DNA from 3 places in the Arthrobacter sp. TE12231 genome. Region 3 is predicted to be linked to each of the others. Evidence: riboswitches for the same ligand, from Rfam matches in the RefSeq annotation. Region 3 holds a riboswitch; each other region holds the start of a gene.
The links. Region 3 has a riboswitch for thiamine pyrophosphate ahead of thiC (phosphomethylpyrimidine synthase ThiC). Riboswitches for the same ligand answer to the same signal wherever they lie in the genome.
Positions count from the first base shown of each region.

Region 1 (4,964 bases), 1.4 Mb from region 3:
GCCAAGCTAGTCAACGTCCTTGAAATGCCCTCGTTAGACGACGTCCTGGGTCTTGGCGAAGCGGGTGATCGCGCGCTGGGTGCCGCGGTTGGCGAGCACCTGGATGACGGTGCTGACCGCGGCCGAGATCAGCGCGAACGCCAATGCGTGGTGCAGCGTGGTGGGGACGTCGTCGTTGTCCGTGGGCGGCTTGCTGCCCGTGGACTTCTCCCAGACGGTGTCAACGAGCTTGGCGCCGGCGTAACCGGCCAGGAGGCTGACGCCGGTGCCGAGCAGCTTGATGAAGAGGTTCATTCTTCGTAACTCCTTAAGGGAGGAAACAGGGCTGCCCCTAGCCTAGCGTTCCTTGCCCGGGCATCCAGACAGGGCCAACGCCCCTGTATTGCCTCGCCCGCCGGACGTACTTTTGAGCATGGAACAGCCCCGGACCCGCCCGCTCGGCCATGCCCGGGGCGCCGCGGCGGACAGTCAGAGCTGGCGGCAACTCTACTTCTGGGCCGGAATCTCCGCCGTCGCGTTCGTGGCGTTGTTGATCGTGGCAGTGGTTCTGGACGCCATTGCCCCGCCACCGATCCACGGCGGTGCCGAAACCCTCGAGTTCATCGCCGGGCACACGGCGGTCTACGTCGCCGAACAACTCCTGTGGACCGTGCCCAACATTCTTCCGGTTCTGGTATTCGTGACCCTCTTCGTGGCACTCGCCCCGCTGAACAAGAGCCTGGCCCTCATGGCCACGGTGATCGGCGCCCTGCCGTGGGCGCTGTTCCTGGCCGTTCCGGTCACGAGCCGCGGATCGATGATCCTGGTCAATCTCAGTGACAGCTACGCGAACGCGATCGGCACCGCCGGGGCCGATGCCCGGCTCCGCTATGCCGCCGCGGCGGAGGCGCTGATCGCCGAGAACAACACGCCTGCCGCCGTCGGCGTCCTGTCCGCGCTCGGCATCCTGCTGATGTCGCTGACCATGCTCAAGGGCGTGCTGCCCCGTGCGGTGGCCTGGCTCGGCGTGGCCGCGGGCGCGGTTGGCGTGGTGGCGGAGGTACTCCGGTTCGCCGTTCCGGAGGTCTACCTGGTGTACGGCATCCTGATGTGGGCCTGGTTCACGGCGGTGGGGATTGCGCTGATCCGGCTGTCCCGGAGGACGCCGCGCGCGGACGGCGCCGCCGCCTAAGCTCCCGGCGTGAGGACCGTCCGTAAAGCCTCGACCACGAGGTCGTGGTCTGCCTTCTGCGGCAGCCCGGAGACAGTCACGACGGCTACGGCACCGGTGCCGCGCACGTAGATGGGGAACGCTCCGCCGTGGGCGGCGAACTCCATCTGATCGAACCAGGCGTTGTCCTCGATCCTTCCGCCGGCAGCGCGGGCCCGGAGGCCCACCAGCAGGGACGGGACCTCGTAGCGCTGGGCCGTGCGCTTCTTGGCGTTGATCCAGCGTTCGTTGTCCGGAGTGGCGCCGTCCAGCGCCGCGTGGAAGAGCACCTGCTCGCCCTTGGTGATGTCGACGGCGATGGGCAGCGAGCGTTGCCTGCCCAGTTCGACCAGGAGCAGCCCGAGGTCCAGGGCATCGTCCTTGCTGAACGATGCGAACTGGAGCGCATCCATTTCGGCCAGCACGCGGCCAATGAGCGCCGCCAGGGAACCGTGCGGTTGCGGCTCGCTCGAGTCCGGGTCGTACTCGGCGGAGGGATCTGGCGTGGCCGGTGTGTGCGTCAAAATGGTCCAGCTTTCCGGTGGGCGACAAGGCCGCCCGCTCGCGGGTCCGGGGGCCGACACGTCGACTCTACCAAGCGGCTCTTCCCGGCCGCGGGGTGCGCCTGGGGCAGGCCGCGGATTGTGACAGCACTCCACTGATAACCCGGGCCGTTCGGGTGTAAACTGAGCCAGCCCACAAGGGCGAAATAATTACGACAGGGGAGCGCCGCCGTCGGGCATCGCCGGAAGAGTCCGGGGAAACCAGTGGTGGGCGCTGAGAGTGCGGACAGCCGCAGACCCTCGAACCTGATCCGGTTAGTACCGGCGCAAGGGAGTCGAGTTCTCAGGGTGCGCGGAGGGCGGCGGAAGCCGAGGCCGGCCGGAGCACCCTCCCCTCCTGTTCCTCAGGAGGACGACATGACAGATATTTCAGCACAGCATGGTTCCAGCAGCCGTTCATCGGCCCGGCGCACCTACAACTGGCGTGTGGTGGACATTGTGGTTGCCGCCTTGATCGCCGTCGCCGGGGGCGTCATCTTCTGGGCCTGGGATCAGGGCGCGAACCTGATTTCCACCCCGGTCAACACGATCTACCCGCCGCTCAGCGGACTCTACGCCGGCGGATGGATGATCCCGGCAGTGCTCGGCATGCTCATCATCCGCAAGCCCGGGGCAGCCCTCTTCTGCGAGACGGTGGCGGCCACGGGCGAGCTGATCATGGGCTCGCAGTACGGCACCACGGTCCTGATCTCCGGAGTCCTGCAGGGCCTCGGCGCGGAACTGGTGTTCGCGGCCTTCCTCTACAAGAAGTTCAACCTCCCGGTGTCCCTCCTGGCCGGAGCCGGCGCGGGCCTCTTCTGCGGCCTGAACGACTCCTTCCTGCCGTGGGGCTGGAACATTGCCTACGAAGCCGGCGACAAGCTCGCCTACATCGTCTTCACCACCATCTCCGGCGCCGTGATTGCCGGCGGACTGTCCTGGCTCGCCACCCGCGGCCTGGCCAAGACCGGCGTGCTGGGCTCCTTTGCCTCCCGCAAGGCCGCCACGGAGCCTGTCTTCTCCTGAACCACGTTCCTGCACCCACTCCGGAACGGCCCTCTTGGAATTGCACAGGCGACTCATGACATCTTCACCAGGCGTACGCCCGGCCGCCGTCACAGCCCGCGGCTGGGGCTGGCGGCACGCCGGAAGGCTCCGGCCTGCGGTCAGCGGACTTGACCTGGACATCCGGCCGGGGGAGCGCGTGCTCCTGCTGGGCCCGTCCGGCGCCGGCAAATCAACCCTGCTCCACGCCCTGGCGGGTGTGCTCGGGGACGGCGCGGTGGGGGAGGCTGGCGACGCCAAAGAATCCGACGAGACCGGCAGCCTGCTGATCGATGGCGCTGCGCCCCGTGCACAGCGCGGCCGCGCCGGGCTCGTGCAGCAGGACCCGGAAACCCAGGTGGTGCTCTCGCGCCTCGGCGACGACGTCGCCTTCGGCGCCGAAAACCTCTCTGTCCCGGCCGGGGAGATCTGGCCGCGGGTCCGCGAGGCGCTCGACGACGTCGGGCTGGGCAGGCTGCCGCTGGACCACCCGACGTCGGCGCTGTCGGGCGGCCAAAAGCAGCGCCTGGCGCTCGCCGGGATCCTCGCGATGCGGCCGGGGTTGCTGCTGCTCGACGAGCCCACCGCCAACCTGGATCCCGCCGGCGTCCTGGAAGTCCGCGACGCCGTTGGCCGCTGCCTGGACAAGACCGGCGCCACCCTGGTGGTGGTGGAGCACCGGGTGGCGGTCTGGAAGGACCTCGTGGACCGGATCGTGGTGCTGCAGCCCGGGTCCGCCACGGACTCCGCGGTCCTGATTGACGGGCCGCCGGACCAGGTCCTGGCCGAGGCGCGGGACATGCTCATCGGTGCGGGCGTCTGGGTGCCCGGCTACGTGCCCGCAACACGTTCCCGGACCGCCCCGGCCTCCGGGCAGCTCCTGCTCTCGTCGGACGCCCTCGCGGTCTCCCGCGAGCGGCCGCGGCGGGCCGGACTGCGCCAGGGTTTCCGCACGATTGCGCCGCGCCCCGTGCAATCCGGGGTCATGGCCCGGGTCCGTGCCGGAGAGGCCTTGACCATCACCGGGCAGAACGGTTCGGGCAAGTCGACCCTGGCACTGACGCTCGCCGGCCTCCTGCGCCCCGTGGCGGGGACGGTCTCCGCCACGACGGAACTCAGTGGTTGCGCCATCGGTCGCGTAGGTGATGGCGCCGGGACCGACCCGTACCGGTGGAAAGCCCAGCAGCTGATCGCCAGGATCGGGACCGTGTTCCAGGAACCCGAGCACCAGTTTGTCACCGGCAGGGTCCACGACGAACTTATGTTCGGGCCCCGCCACCTCGGCTACGGCGAGGACCGTGTGGACGAGCTCCTGGAGCGGCTGCGGCTGACGGAGCTCGTGGACGCCAACCCCTACACGCTCTCGGGCGGCGAGAAACGGCGCCTCTCGGTGGCCACCGTGCTGGCTGCGCACCCGCAGGTACTGGTCCTGGACGAGCCCACGTTCGGCCAGGACGCCAACACCTGGGCCGAGCTTGCCTCGTTCCTCTCTGAACTTCTCGACGCCGGCACCGCCGTGGTCTCCGTGACGCACGACGCCGAATTCAGCGCTGTCCTTGGCGGCACCGAACTGCGCCTCCACGGCCGGGACACCGCCGGGTCGGGGGCCGTCAACGCCGCCGGCCCGGACCGGGAGCTGCCGGAGGCGGCCGCATCATGAGGGACGAACTGAGCGTCCGCGGCAACCATGCGCTGCTGACCCGCGCCAACCCGCTCGCGAAGTTCACGGCGGTCACCATGGTCACCCTGGTGCTGGCTCTGTCCATCGACTGGGTCTCTGCCTCGGTGGCGCTGGCCTTCGAACTGATGCTTCTGCCGCTGGCCGGGCTGACCGTTGCCCTGCTGTGGCAGCGCGGCTGGCCGCTGATCCTCGCGGCGGCGCTCGGCGGCTGGAGCACCGCCATCCTGGCGCCCGACGCCGGAGCCGTCCTGTTCGACGCCGGGATCTGGTCCATCAGCGCCGGCTCCCTGCAGCTCGGGATCGGTTTCATGCTCCGCGGGCTCGCGATCGCCCTGCCTGCGGTGCTGCTGATGAGCTGCACCGACCCCACGGACCTGGCCGACGCCCTGGCCCAGAACGCGAAACTGCCGCACCGGTTTGTCCTGGGCACCTTGGCCGCCATGCGGCTCGTGGGAATCATGGCCGAGCAATGGCAAACCATCGGGATGGCCCGGCGCGCCCGCGGCGT
Region 1 is NZ_JBSSFS010000001.1:59,627-64,590, forward strand. Features, by position in the region: gene ACVWYS_RS00230 (ion transporter) at 1-10, shown strand, start outside; gene ACVWYS_RS00235 (DUF4235 domain-containing protein) at 34-294, opposite strand; gene ACVWYS_RS00240 (DUF4386 family protein) at 413-1,171, shown strand; gene ACVWYS_RS00245 (heme-degrading domain-containing protein) at 1,168-1,713, opposite strand; TPP riboswitch at 1,900-2,043, shown strand; gene ACVWYS_RS00250 (ECF transporter S component) at 2,110-2,757, shown strand; gene ACVWYS_RS00255 (ABC transporter ATP-binding protein) at 2,813-4,435, shown strand; gene ACVWYS_RS00260 (energy-coupling factor transporter transmembrane component T family protein) at 4,432-4,964, shown strand, end outside.
Region 1: linked by a shared signal. The riboswitch ahead of ACVWYS_RS00250 (ECF transporter S component) and the one ahead of thiC (phosphomethylpyrimidine synthase ThiC) in region 3 are both predicted to bind thiamine pyrophosphate.

Region 2 (4,964 bases), 400 kb from region 3:
CACCACGGGCACGGACGCCCGCGAGACGATCAGCTCGATGTTGTGCGGGTTCAGGATGCCCAGGCCGGTCCCGATCGGGGCACCCAGCGGCATCACCGCCGTCGCCCCGAGGTTTTCGAGCCGCAGGGCCAGCACGGGGTCATCGTTGGTGTACGCGAAGACCTTGAAGCCGCGGGCCACCAGCTGCTCAGTTGCGTCCACGAGCTCGACCGCGTCCGGCAGCAGGGTGTGCTCGTCGGCAATGACTTCGAGCTTGACCCAGTCCGTCTCCAGGGCCTCGCGGGCCAGTTCGGCGGTGAGTACGGCGTCCTTGGCGGTGAAGCAACCGGCTGTGTTCGGCAGCACTCGGATGTTGTGGTCCACGAGCAGCTGGAACAGCGATCCCGTTTCCGCCGGTGAATAGCGGCGCATCGCCACGGTGGTCAATTCCGTCCCGGAAGCCAAAAGCGCCGCGCCCAGCCCGTCCAGGCTCGGCGCACCGCCGGTGCCCATGATAAGCCGGGATCCGAGCGTCACGCCGTCCACCACGAACGGATCGGCGAGGGCCCCGGCAGCCGGCCGGGCCGGCGATCCTGCAAGAGTCGTTTCGTTCATGCTGGTCATCCTCCCTGGACTGCCGTAACAAGTTCGACGTCGTCGCCGTCGGCGAGCGCGGTGGCGTGCCACTGGCTGCGGGGCACCACTTCAGCGTTGCGGGCCACCGCGACACCGAGCTTCTGCCCGTCGGCAGCCCGGCCGTCGGGGCCGATGCTCCGGCCCGTGAGCTGGCTGACGAGTGTGCTGACGGAGGCGCCGTCGGCGACGCTCTGCTCCGTTCCGTTCAGTCTGATGTTCATGCTGCTTCCTTGTTGGGGCTGTCCCCGGACGCATCCGGGGTGCGGGAGAAACGGTCGGGGCGGAACCCGGCCCAGCGCGGGTCCGGCATACCGTCCATGAGCTGACGACAGACGACGGCGGCTGCCGGGGTCAGCAGGACGCCGTGCCGGAAGAATCCCGTGGCGATGATGAGGCCCGGGACGTCCCCGCCTTCCGGGCGCGAGACGCGCCCCAGCATCGGGGCGTTGTCCGGTGTGCCGGGGCGGGCGCGCGCCGTGGCTTCGAGTAGTTCCAGCTCGGCTACAGCGGGCACCAGCTGCTGAGCGTCTCGGAGCAGCTGGTAGACGCCGCCGGCGGAAACAGCGTGCGGATCCGACGGGCCGTCTTCGCGTTGGGTGGCGCCGATCACCACAGTGCCGTCCTGCCGCGGGACGATATACACCGGCACCCCGCGCACCATGCCACGCACGGTGGCCGTAAGCAGTGGTTGCAGGTGCGCGGGCACGCGGAGCCGAAGGATGTCGCCGTAGACCGGCCGCAGCGGGAGTTTCAGTCCAGCGGGCAGCCCGTCAAGGTCGGGGGCGCCGAGCCCGTTGGCGACCACGGTTTCCGCGGCCCGCACGGAACCGCCGCCCGCGAGCCGGACACCGGCGATGCGTCCGTCCTCCCACAGCAGCCCCGCCGCGCGCCGACGGACGAATCTGCAGCGGCCCTCCGCGTCGAGCAGCCTGGTGAGCCGGGCAATCAGCATGCGGGGGTCCACCTGGTGGTCGGCCGGGATATCGAATGCGCACGAGATACCGGGGCTGAGCAAAGGTTCCCGGCTGCGTGCCTCGCGCACGGTCAGGGGCTCCACGGTGAGGCCGGAGTCCTGCTGGACTTCCCTCAGGTCCGCGAGCGCGCGCCGGTCCGCCGCATCGGCACCGACGGCGAGGGTCGGCGTCGTCAGGTAGCCGGTACTGGACCCTGCCCGGGATCCCGGGCCGCTGGCGGCACTGGCATCGGCGTCGATCCCGGCACCGGCATCGATCCCGGCCACGAAGTCGGGCCACAGCCGGGAGGACTCGAGCATCAGTTCCAGGAGCTGTTCTTCCTGATAGTGCAGTTCGCTGACGGGGGCCAGCATTCCGGCGGCGGCCCAGCTGGCCCCGCTGCCGGGCGCGTCATCGATCAACACCACGGACCGGCCCGCACGGCTGGCCTCGAACGCGATGCCGTGGCCGATCACCCCGCCGCCGATCACCGCAACGTCAACAGCGACGTCCTGTGCGGATGTGTCCTGTGCGGTGAGGTCCTCTGCGGAACCCGGGCCCGTGTCACAAACCCGGTAGGCGGCGTCATCTGCGGCTTCGGCTTCACGGCTGGTTCTTGTGCCCATAAAAAATTCCTTCCCTACGCCGGTACTAGCCGGATCAGGTCAAGCGGTCGGCTCTGACGCCCTCTCAGCCGTGCAGCGATGACGTGGCCGCTGCGGGCTCCCGCGGTATGCGCCCAGTTTAGAGGAACTAGGCTGGTGTCATGAGCCAGGACTCCCTCCACACCACCGCCCGCCTCTACTTGTGCACCGACGCCCGGCAGGACCGCGGCGACTTCGAGGACTTTGTGGACGCCGCATTCGCCGGCGGGGTGGACATCATCCAGCTGCGCGACAAGTCGCTTGAGGCGGCCGAGGAACTGGAGCTCCTGGAGGTCCTGCACGCCGCAGCGCAGCGGCACGGACGGCTCTGGGCCGTCAATGACCGGGCGGACATCGCCTCTTTGTCCGGGGCTCCGGTGTTCCATATCGGGCAGAAGGATATTTCGCTCGACGCCGCCCGCGGCCTCCTCGGCAAGAAAACCATAGTCGGATTGTCCACCCACAGCCCGGAGCAGGTGGACGCCGCCATTGCGTCCTCCCCCGGCCGCAAGGGACTCGACTACTTCTGCGTGGGACCCGTGTGGGCCACTCCCACCAAGCCTGGACGCGCCGCCGTCGGCCTCGACCTGGTGCGTTACGCCGCCGAGGCGACCGGCCGGGCGGATGGGGAGGGAGCCGGCACGGTCGACGGCCGGGTCGAAAGCTTGTTGCCGTGGTTTGCGATCGGCGGCATCGACCTCGGCAATGTTGAGCAGGTAGTCGACGCCGGTGCCCGCCGGATCGTCGTGGTCCGGGCAATCACCGACGCCGATGATCCGGCCCACGCAGCCGGCGCACTGCTGGCGGCGCTGGATGCCGCCGATTCCTGAACAGGTTCCGTTCGGGTTTCCGCCCCGGCGGCGGAGCTACCCCGCCAGTCCCAGCGCGGCCATCCGGCGCGAGTGGTTTGTGGCGAGTTCGGCCGTCAGAGCCCTGACCAGTTCCCTGGCGCCGGCGTCGTCCAGGCCTGAGAGCCCGCCGAGGAAGGCGTGTTCGAGACTGACCCGCTGGGCTTGGGTCAGTGCCTCGCCCAGCAGGCGCCTGGCCCACAGCGCCAGGCGCGACGCCAGCCGGGGGTCATCGGCCAGGGCCGCCTTGAGCCGCTCCTGCAGCACGGCCGTGGCCTCCTCGGCGGACTGGATCTGCTCGATCAGTTCCCGGGTCGCGGTGTCGACGTGCCTGGCGACGGCACGGTAGAAGTCCGCGGAGACGGTGTCGATCACGTAGGCCTTCATGAGGGATTCGTACCAGTCCGCCGGGCGTGTGCGCTCATGGAAGTGGTCCACGGACGGCTGGAACGGCAGCATGGCGGCCTCCGTGTCCAGGCCCATGGCCTCGAGCCGGGCCCGGACGAGTTCGTAGTGCTGGAACTCGACTACCGCGATCCTGCCCAGCACCGCACGGTCATGCAGCGTGGGTGAATAGCGGGCGTCCGAGGACAGCCGTTCGAAGGCCGAAAGCTCGCCGTACGCCATGACTCCCAGCAGATCCGTGAGGAAGCTGTTGTAGCGGGCAGGATCGTCCGGGATTGGGCTCATAATCCAAGACTAATAGCGGAAATCGGGCTAACCTGATTTTCGTGTCCCATCATCGCCTGACCCCGAGTATCCACGAGCAGCAGAACCAGCTTGCCGGGGCTCTCAAGGCGTTGCGCACCACGCTGGAACTGCCCGGTCCGTTCCCCGAGGACGTGCTGCGCGACGCGCAGGCGGCGGTGGCCGAGCACAAGCTGCCGGACCTGGACTTCACCCATGTCGAGTTCGTGACGATCGATCCGGCGTCCTCCACCGACCTCGACCAGGCGCTGTATATCGAGCGCAACGGCGAGGGCTACAACGTGCTTTACGCCATCGCCGATGTCCCGTCCTTCGTCGCGCCGGGCGGGGCGCTCGACGCCGAGACCCGCCGCCGCGGCCAGACCTTCTACACCCCGGACGGGCGGATCCCGCTGCATCCGGAGGTCATCAGCGAGGCTGCCGGTAGCCTGCTCGCCGGGCAGCTGTGCGCGGCATTCGTCTGGGAGTTCGAACTCGACGCCGCGGCGGAGGTGACCTCGGTGCTGGTGCGCCGGGCCCAGGTCCGCAGCCGCGCGAAGCTCAGCTACAAGGGTGTCCAGGCCGAGCTCGACGCCGGCACCGCAACGCCCCTGCTGCAGCTGCTGAAGGAGGTGGGCACCAAGCGCGTGGAGCTGGAACGCCTCCGCGGCGGCGCGAGCCTGAACATGCCGGAACAGGAGATCCAACAACTGCCCGACGGCGGCTACCGGATCGTGGCGGCCCCGCCGCTTCCGGTGGAGGACTGGAACGCCCAGATTTCCCTCATGACCGGGATGGCGGCGGCCGGGCTGATGCTCCAGGGCAAGGTCGGCATCCTGCGCACCATGCCAGCCCCGGACGAGGCGTCGCTGCGGCACTTCCACCGCCAGACTCACGCTCTCGGCAAGCCCTGGGACGGCGAAACGCCCTACGGCGAGTACCTGCGGACCCTCGACCCCACGGATCCCCGCCAGCTGGCCATCGTGCACTCGGCCGGCATGCTCTTCCGCGGGGCCGGCTACACGCCCTTCGACGGCACAGTGCCGCAGGCCGCCGTGCAGTCCGCCATCGGCGCGGCCTACGCCCACTCCACCGCGCCGCTGCGGCGGCTGATCGACCGTTTCGTGCTGGTGATCTGCGAGGCCTTGAGCAACGGCACCGAGGTTCCGTCCTGGGCCCGGGAAGCCCTGCCGTCCCTCCCGGCCATCATGGCCACC
Region 2 is NZ_JBSSFS010000001.1:1,013,186-1,018,149, reverse strand. Features, by position in the region: gene ACVWYS_RS04685 (thiazole synthase) at 1-594, opposite strand, end outside; gene thiS (sulfur carrier protein ThiS) at 600-836, opposite strand; gene thiO (glycine oxidase ThiO) at 833-2,194, opposite strand; TPP riboswitch at 2,188-2,308, opposite strand; gene thiE (thiamine phosphate synthase) at 2,335-3,042, shown strand; gene ACVWYS_RS04665 (ferritin-like fold-containing protein) at 3,079-3,750, opposite strand; gene ACVWYS_RS04660 (RNB domain-containing ribonuclease) at 3,792-4,964, shown strand, end outside.
Region 2: linked by a shared signal. The riboswitch ahead of thiO (glycine oxidase ThiO) and the one ahead of thiC (phosphomethylpyrimidine synthase ThiC) in region 3 are both predicted to bind thiamine pyrophosphate.

Region 3 (4,964 bases):
TTTGAGGGCGGCGTCGTGGGTGGACACAAAGATTTCAGTAAATCCCATGCAGCTGGTCCTTAGATGTCTGGCGGCGCTTGGCCGCTGTTTTTGGCGTCGCTTCAGCCTAATCGCTTCAGCGCAGCCGCGCCCCGGCCGCTGGACATGCCCTCGGTGACCGTGCCCTCGTTGACCGTGCCGGACCGTGCGTCATCTGGCCTCGCCCGCGGACATGCCCTCCCCTGACCGCGGGCAATGGACATATGGCAGCTATGTCCATTCCCGGCCGCGACCGATGGACATGTCCAGCGGTCCTGTCAGTGAACAGTGTGCATGTCCAGCGGGGAGCTGTGAACGCTGGACATGTTCACCGAAAAGCACTCCCTTAGCGCACGGCGACGCGGATGCGGTTGCGCCACGGGTCCTCGAAGCGCAGTTCGGCGCCGGTGTGGTGCGAGTCGACGCCGGCCACCTTGAGGCGGTCAGCCAGGGAACCGACGTCGTCACCCGAGGGCACTTCGATGAGCACCTCGCCCAGGCCCAGGGTGTCGCGTCGGGGGCCGGCGCCGCGGCTGTTCCAGACGTTCATGGCCATGTGGTGGTGGTAGCCGCCGGCCGAGACGAACAGGGCCTGGCCATGCCAGCCCGCGGTCTTTTCGAAGCCCAGGGTGCCGACATAGAACTCATGCGCAGTGTGGACGTCGCCAACCTGCAGGTGCACGTGCCCGACGCCGGCGGCCGCCTCGCGCTGGCCGCTCAGGGACTCTTCGGTCAGGTGCTGCTGCAAGTAGCGCTGCGGCGGCAGGGCCAGGCTGTCCATGACGACGTTCTTGCCTTCCCAGGACCAGTCCTGCCGCGGCCGGTCCCAGTACAGCTCGATGCCGTTGCCTTCGGGGTCGTTGAAGTAGAAGGCCTCGCTGACGAGGTGGTCCGCGCTGCCGGTGAAGGACTGGGGCTCGTACTGGGCCGCGCTGGCAACGGTGGCCGCCAGGGAATGTTGGTCCTCGAAGAGGAGGGCGGTGTGGAAGAGCCCGGCTTCGCCGCGGGAGGGCAGATTCAAGCCCGGGGCGGGCGCCAGGTGGACCAGGGGCTTCTGCTGGCGGCCAAGGTAGAGTCCGCCGTCCTGTTCGGCCACGATGTCCAGGCCGAGGGCGCGCTGGTAGTAGTCGGTCATGAGCTTCATGTCGCCAACCTTGAGCATCACGGTGCCCATGGTGAGTGCGGCAGGAAGGAGATCCTGGGTGCTGGCTTCTGCGGTCATTGAAACTCTCCGGGGGTTCAGTGGCCACCGGGCTTTCGGTGACCTTGCATAGTATTAAATTACTTGAAGCTTCAATTTATTCCTAACGGGTGGGCCGACCCCGCAGGACAACGTGCTTCAGTCCGGCCAGGGTCCCGAGGTCCTGCCGGGGGTCCTTCGCGCACACCAGTACGTCGGCGCTGGCCCCTTCAGTGATGCCGTCCGCGCCGAGCCAGGTCCGCGCGGACCAGCTGGCCGCGCCGAGGGCAGCCGCGGCGGGCAGCCCGGCGGCGTGCAGGGCCCGGATCTCGTCCACGATCCGGCCGTGCCTGATCACGCTGCCGGCATCGGTGCCGGCATAGATGGCCACCCCGGCCTCGTGGGCTTCCAGGATCCGCTCCGCCCGCCGCTCCCACAGCGAGCGCATGTGCGCGGCGTAGCGGGGGAACTTGGCTTCCGCCTGGGCGGCGATGTCCGGGAATGTGGCGATGTTGATCAGGGTCGGGACGATCGGCACGCCCTGCTCCACGAAGCGCGGCAGGTGCCGCGGCAGCAGCCCGGTGCCGTGCTCGATGCAGTCGATCCCGGCGTCGAGCATGTCATCCAGGGTGTCCTCGGCGAAGCAGTGGGCGGTGACGCGGGCCCCTTCATCGTGCGCGGCCTGGACGGCGTCCTTGAGGCTTCCAGCGGGAAAACTGGCGGCGAGGTCGCCGGCGTCGCGGTCGATCCAGTCCCCCACGAGCTTGACCCAGCCGTCGCCGGCACGGGCCTGCTTCCGCACGGCCTCGACCAGGCCGTCCGGTTCCACCTCGACGGCGAAGCCGCGCAGGTAGCGCCGGGTGCGGGCGATGTGCCGGCCGGCGCGGATGATCCGCGGAAGGTCCGTGCGCTGCTGGAGCCAACGGGTGTCGTGGACGGCGCCGGCATCGCGGACCAGGAGCGTCCCGGCGTCGCGGTCCGTGACGGCCTGGGTCTCCGCGGTGTCCTCGGCAACGTCTCCGCCCGGGCCGAGGCCGATGTGGCAGTGTGCGTCCACCAGCCCGGGAATGACCCAGCCATCCAGCACGCGCTCCGGCGCGGCGGCGGGCCGGAGGAACGTGAGCCGGCCGTCGACGGACCAGAGGCCGGGGCGTACCGTGTCCGGCCCGGCAAGGACGGGGCCGCTGAATTCGATGATGCCGGTCATGGCATCAAGGGTAGTCCCCATGTCGCTGCGTCGGCCGCGTCACACTGGACAGCCGTCCGGCGGCGCGTGGTAGCTTCATCTACGACCACACGGGTGCCCCTGCAGGGGCTGAGATCGGGCTGACGCGGCCTGCGACCGTTGAACCTGTCCGGGTAATGCCGGCGAAGGAAGTGAGTATTTTCCGTGAATACGCAAATTGCACAGCACAGCCCTATCCAAAACCAGTCCGGCCAAAACCTGCCTGCCGACTCTGAGGCGGGCGCGACGCAGTCATTGAAGTCCCACTCGCTGGCCTTCACGACGGACCCGGAGCACGGCATCCGCGTCCCGGTGACCGAGATCGCGCTGGAACCCTCGCCGGGCGGCGTCGAGAACCCTCCATTCCGGGTCTACCGCACGGCCGGGCCGGGCAGCGATCCGGTGGTGGGGCTGGCCCCGTTCCGCAGCGGCTGGATCGCCGGGCGGGGTGACACGGAGCCGTACCGCGGCCGGGAACGCAACCTGCTCGACGACGGCAGGTCCGCGGTGCGCCGCGGTGCCGCCTCCGCGGAATGGCGGGGCGCCCCGCCAGAGCCCCGCCGCGCCGTCGAGGGCCGGACGGTCACCCAAATGCATTACGCGCGGCAGGGCATCGTGACACCGGAGATGCGGTTCGTTGCGCTGCGCGAGAACTGCGATGTGGAGCTGGTCCGCAGCGAGGTGGCAGCGGGCCGGGCCATTATTCCCAGCAACATCAACCACCCGGAGTCCGAGCCGATGATCATCGGCAAGGGGTTCCTGGTGAAAATCAACGCCAACATCGGCAATTCCGCGGTGACCAGCTCCATCGCCGAGGAGGTGGACAAACTTCAGTGGGCCACCCAGTGGGGTGCGGATACGGTGATGGACCTCTCCACCGGGGACGATATCCACACCACGCGCGAATGGATCATCCGCAACTCCCCCGTCCCGATCGGAACGGTCCCGATCTACCAGGCGCTGGAGAAGGTCAACGGCGAGGCCAACGCCCTGACCTGGGAGATCTTCCGGGACACCGTGATCGAACAGTGCGAGCAGGGTGTGGACTACATGACCATCCATGCCGGGGTGCTGCTGCGCTACGTCCCCCTGACGGCCAACCGGGTCACCGGGATCGTGTCCCGCGGCGGTTCCATCATGGCCGGCTGGTGCCTGGCGCACCATCAGGAGAACTTCCTTTACACCCACTTCGACGAGCTCTGCGAAATCTTCGCCCAGTACGACGTCGCGTTCTCCCTCGGCGACGGGTTGCGGCCCGGCGCGACGGCGGACGCCAACGACGCCGCGCAGTTCGCCGAACTCGACACGCTGGCCGAACTCACCCAGCGGGCCTGGGAGTTCGATGTGCAGGTCATGGTGGAGGGCCCGGGACACGTGCCGTTCCATCTCGTCCGGGAAAATGTGGAGCGCCAGCAGGAGCTCTGCAAGGGTGCCCCGTTCTACACGCTGGGGCCCCTGGTTACGGACATCGCACCGGGCTATGACCACATCACCTCGGCGATCGGCGCCACGGAGATTGCCCGTTATGGCACCGCGATGCTCTGCTACGTGACGCCCAAGGAACACCTGGGGCTGCCGAACAAGGACGATGTGAAGACCGGAGTGATCACGTACAAGATCGCCGCCCACGCCGCCGACCTCGCCAAGGGCCACCCCGGAGCGCACGAACGCGACGATGCCCTGTCCAAGGCGCGGTTTGAGTTCCGCTGGCGGGACCAGTTCGCGCTGTCCCTGGATCCGGTGACCGCCGAGGCCTTCCACGATGAGACGCTCCCCGCGGAGCCGGCCAAGACGGCGCACTTCTGCTCGATGTGCGGGCCCAAGTTCTGCTCCATGCGGATCAGCCAGGACATCCGGGACGAATATGGTTCCGCCGACTCGCAGGCGGCACTGGCGCAGATGGCCGCCGGGATGCGGGAGAAGAGCAACGAATTCCTGGCAGCGGGCGGCAAGGTCTACCTGCCCAAGCCGACCGTGGGAGCACAGGTCTCGGCCTAGCCAGCGGTCCAGGACGCCTGCCCTGCTGGGCGGGCGCCCCGGACAGCCATGGGGATTGCCCCCTGATGAGGCACTAGCGGGATGCGACAGAAGGCGTTCCGACCGCGCGACGCGTCGCTCTCAGGACGTCGCCGTCGTTGCCGGCGTCCGTGCCGGATTCGGCGTCGGCGTCCGTGCCGGATTGGCGGCGATGTTCCTGTAGAGCTCGGAGTTGAGCGTCGTGTGGCCGTGGTCGTCGGTGACGTAGACCTCGAAGGTGAAGATGCTTGCGTCGTGGTCGAGCGCGAACTCGATCGTGGGGTTCGTTACGGAAATCGTCCCTTCCGAGATGATTCGGCCATACTTCTGCTCCGGGGGACTGAGGTCTGTGCCGCGCTGCGCGGGGTCGCGGATGAAGTATCGGACCGTGTACGGCGCGGACGGCAGTGACCGCAGGGTCGGGAAGAAGCTGAAGTCTCTTGTGCCGGGCTTGAACTGCTCCGCACGCCACTGGTAGGCGGTTACGGCGGGCGTGAGGGCGTCGTCGAGGTCGCGGATGCCAGT
Region 3 is NZ_JBSSFS010000001.1:1,413,865-1,418,828, reverse strand. Features, by position in the region: gene ACVWYS_RS06400 (hypothetical protein) at 1-48, opposite strand, end outside; gene ACVWYS_RS06395 (VOC family protein) at 365-1,240, opposite strand; gene ACVWYS_RS06390 (amidohydrolase family protein) at 1,323-2,405, opposite strand; TPP riboswitch at 2,485-2,592, shown strand; gene thiC (phosphomethylpyrimidine synthase ThiC) at 2,589-4,421, shown strand; gene ACVWYS_RS06380 (hypothetical protein) at 4,542-4,964, opposite strand, start outside.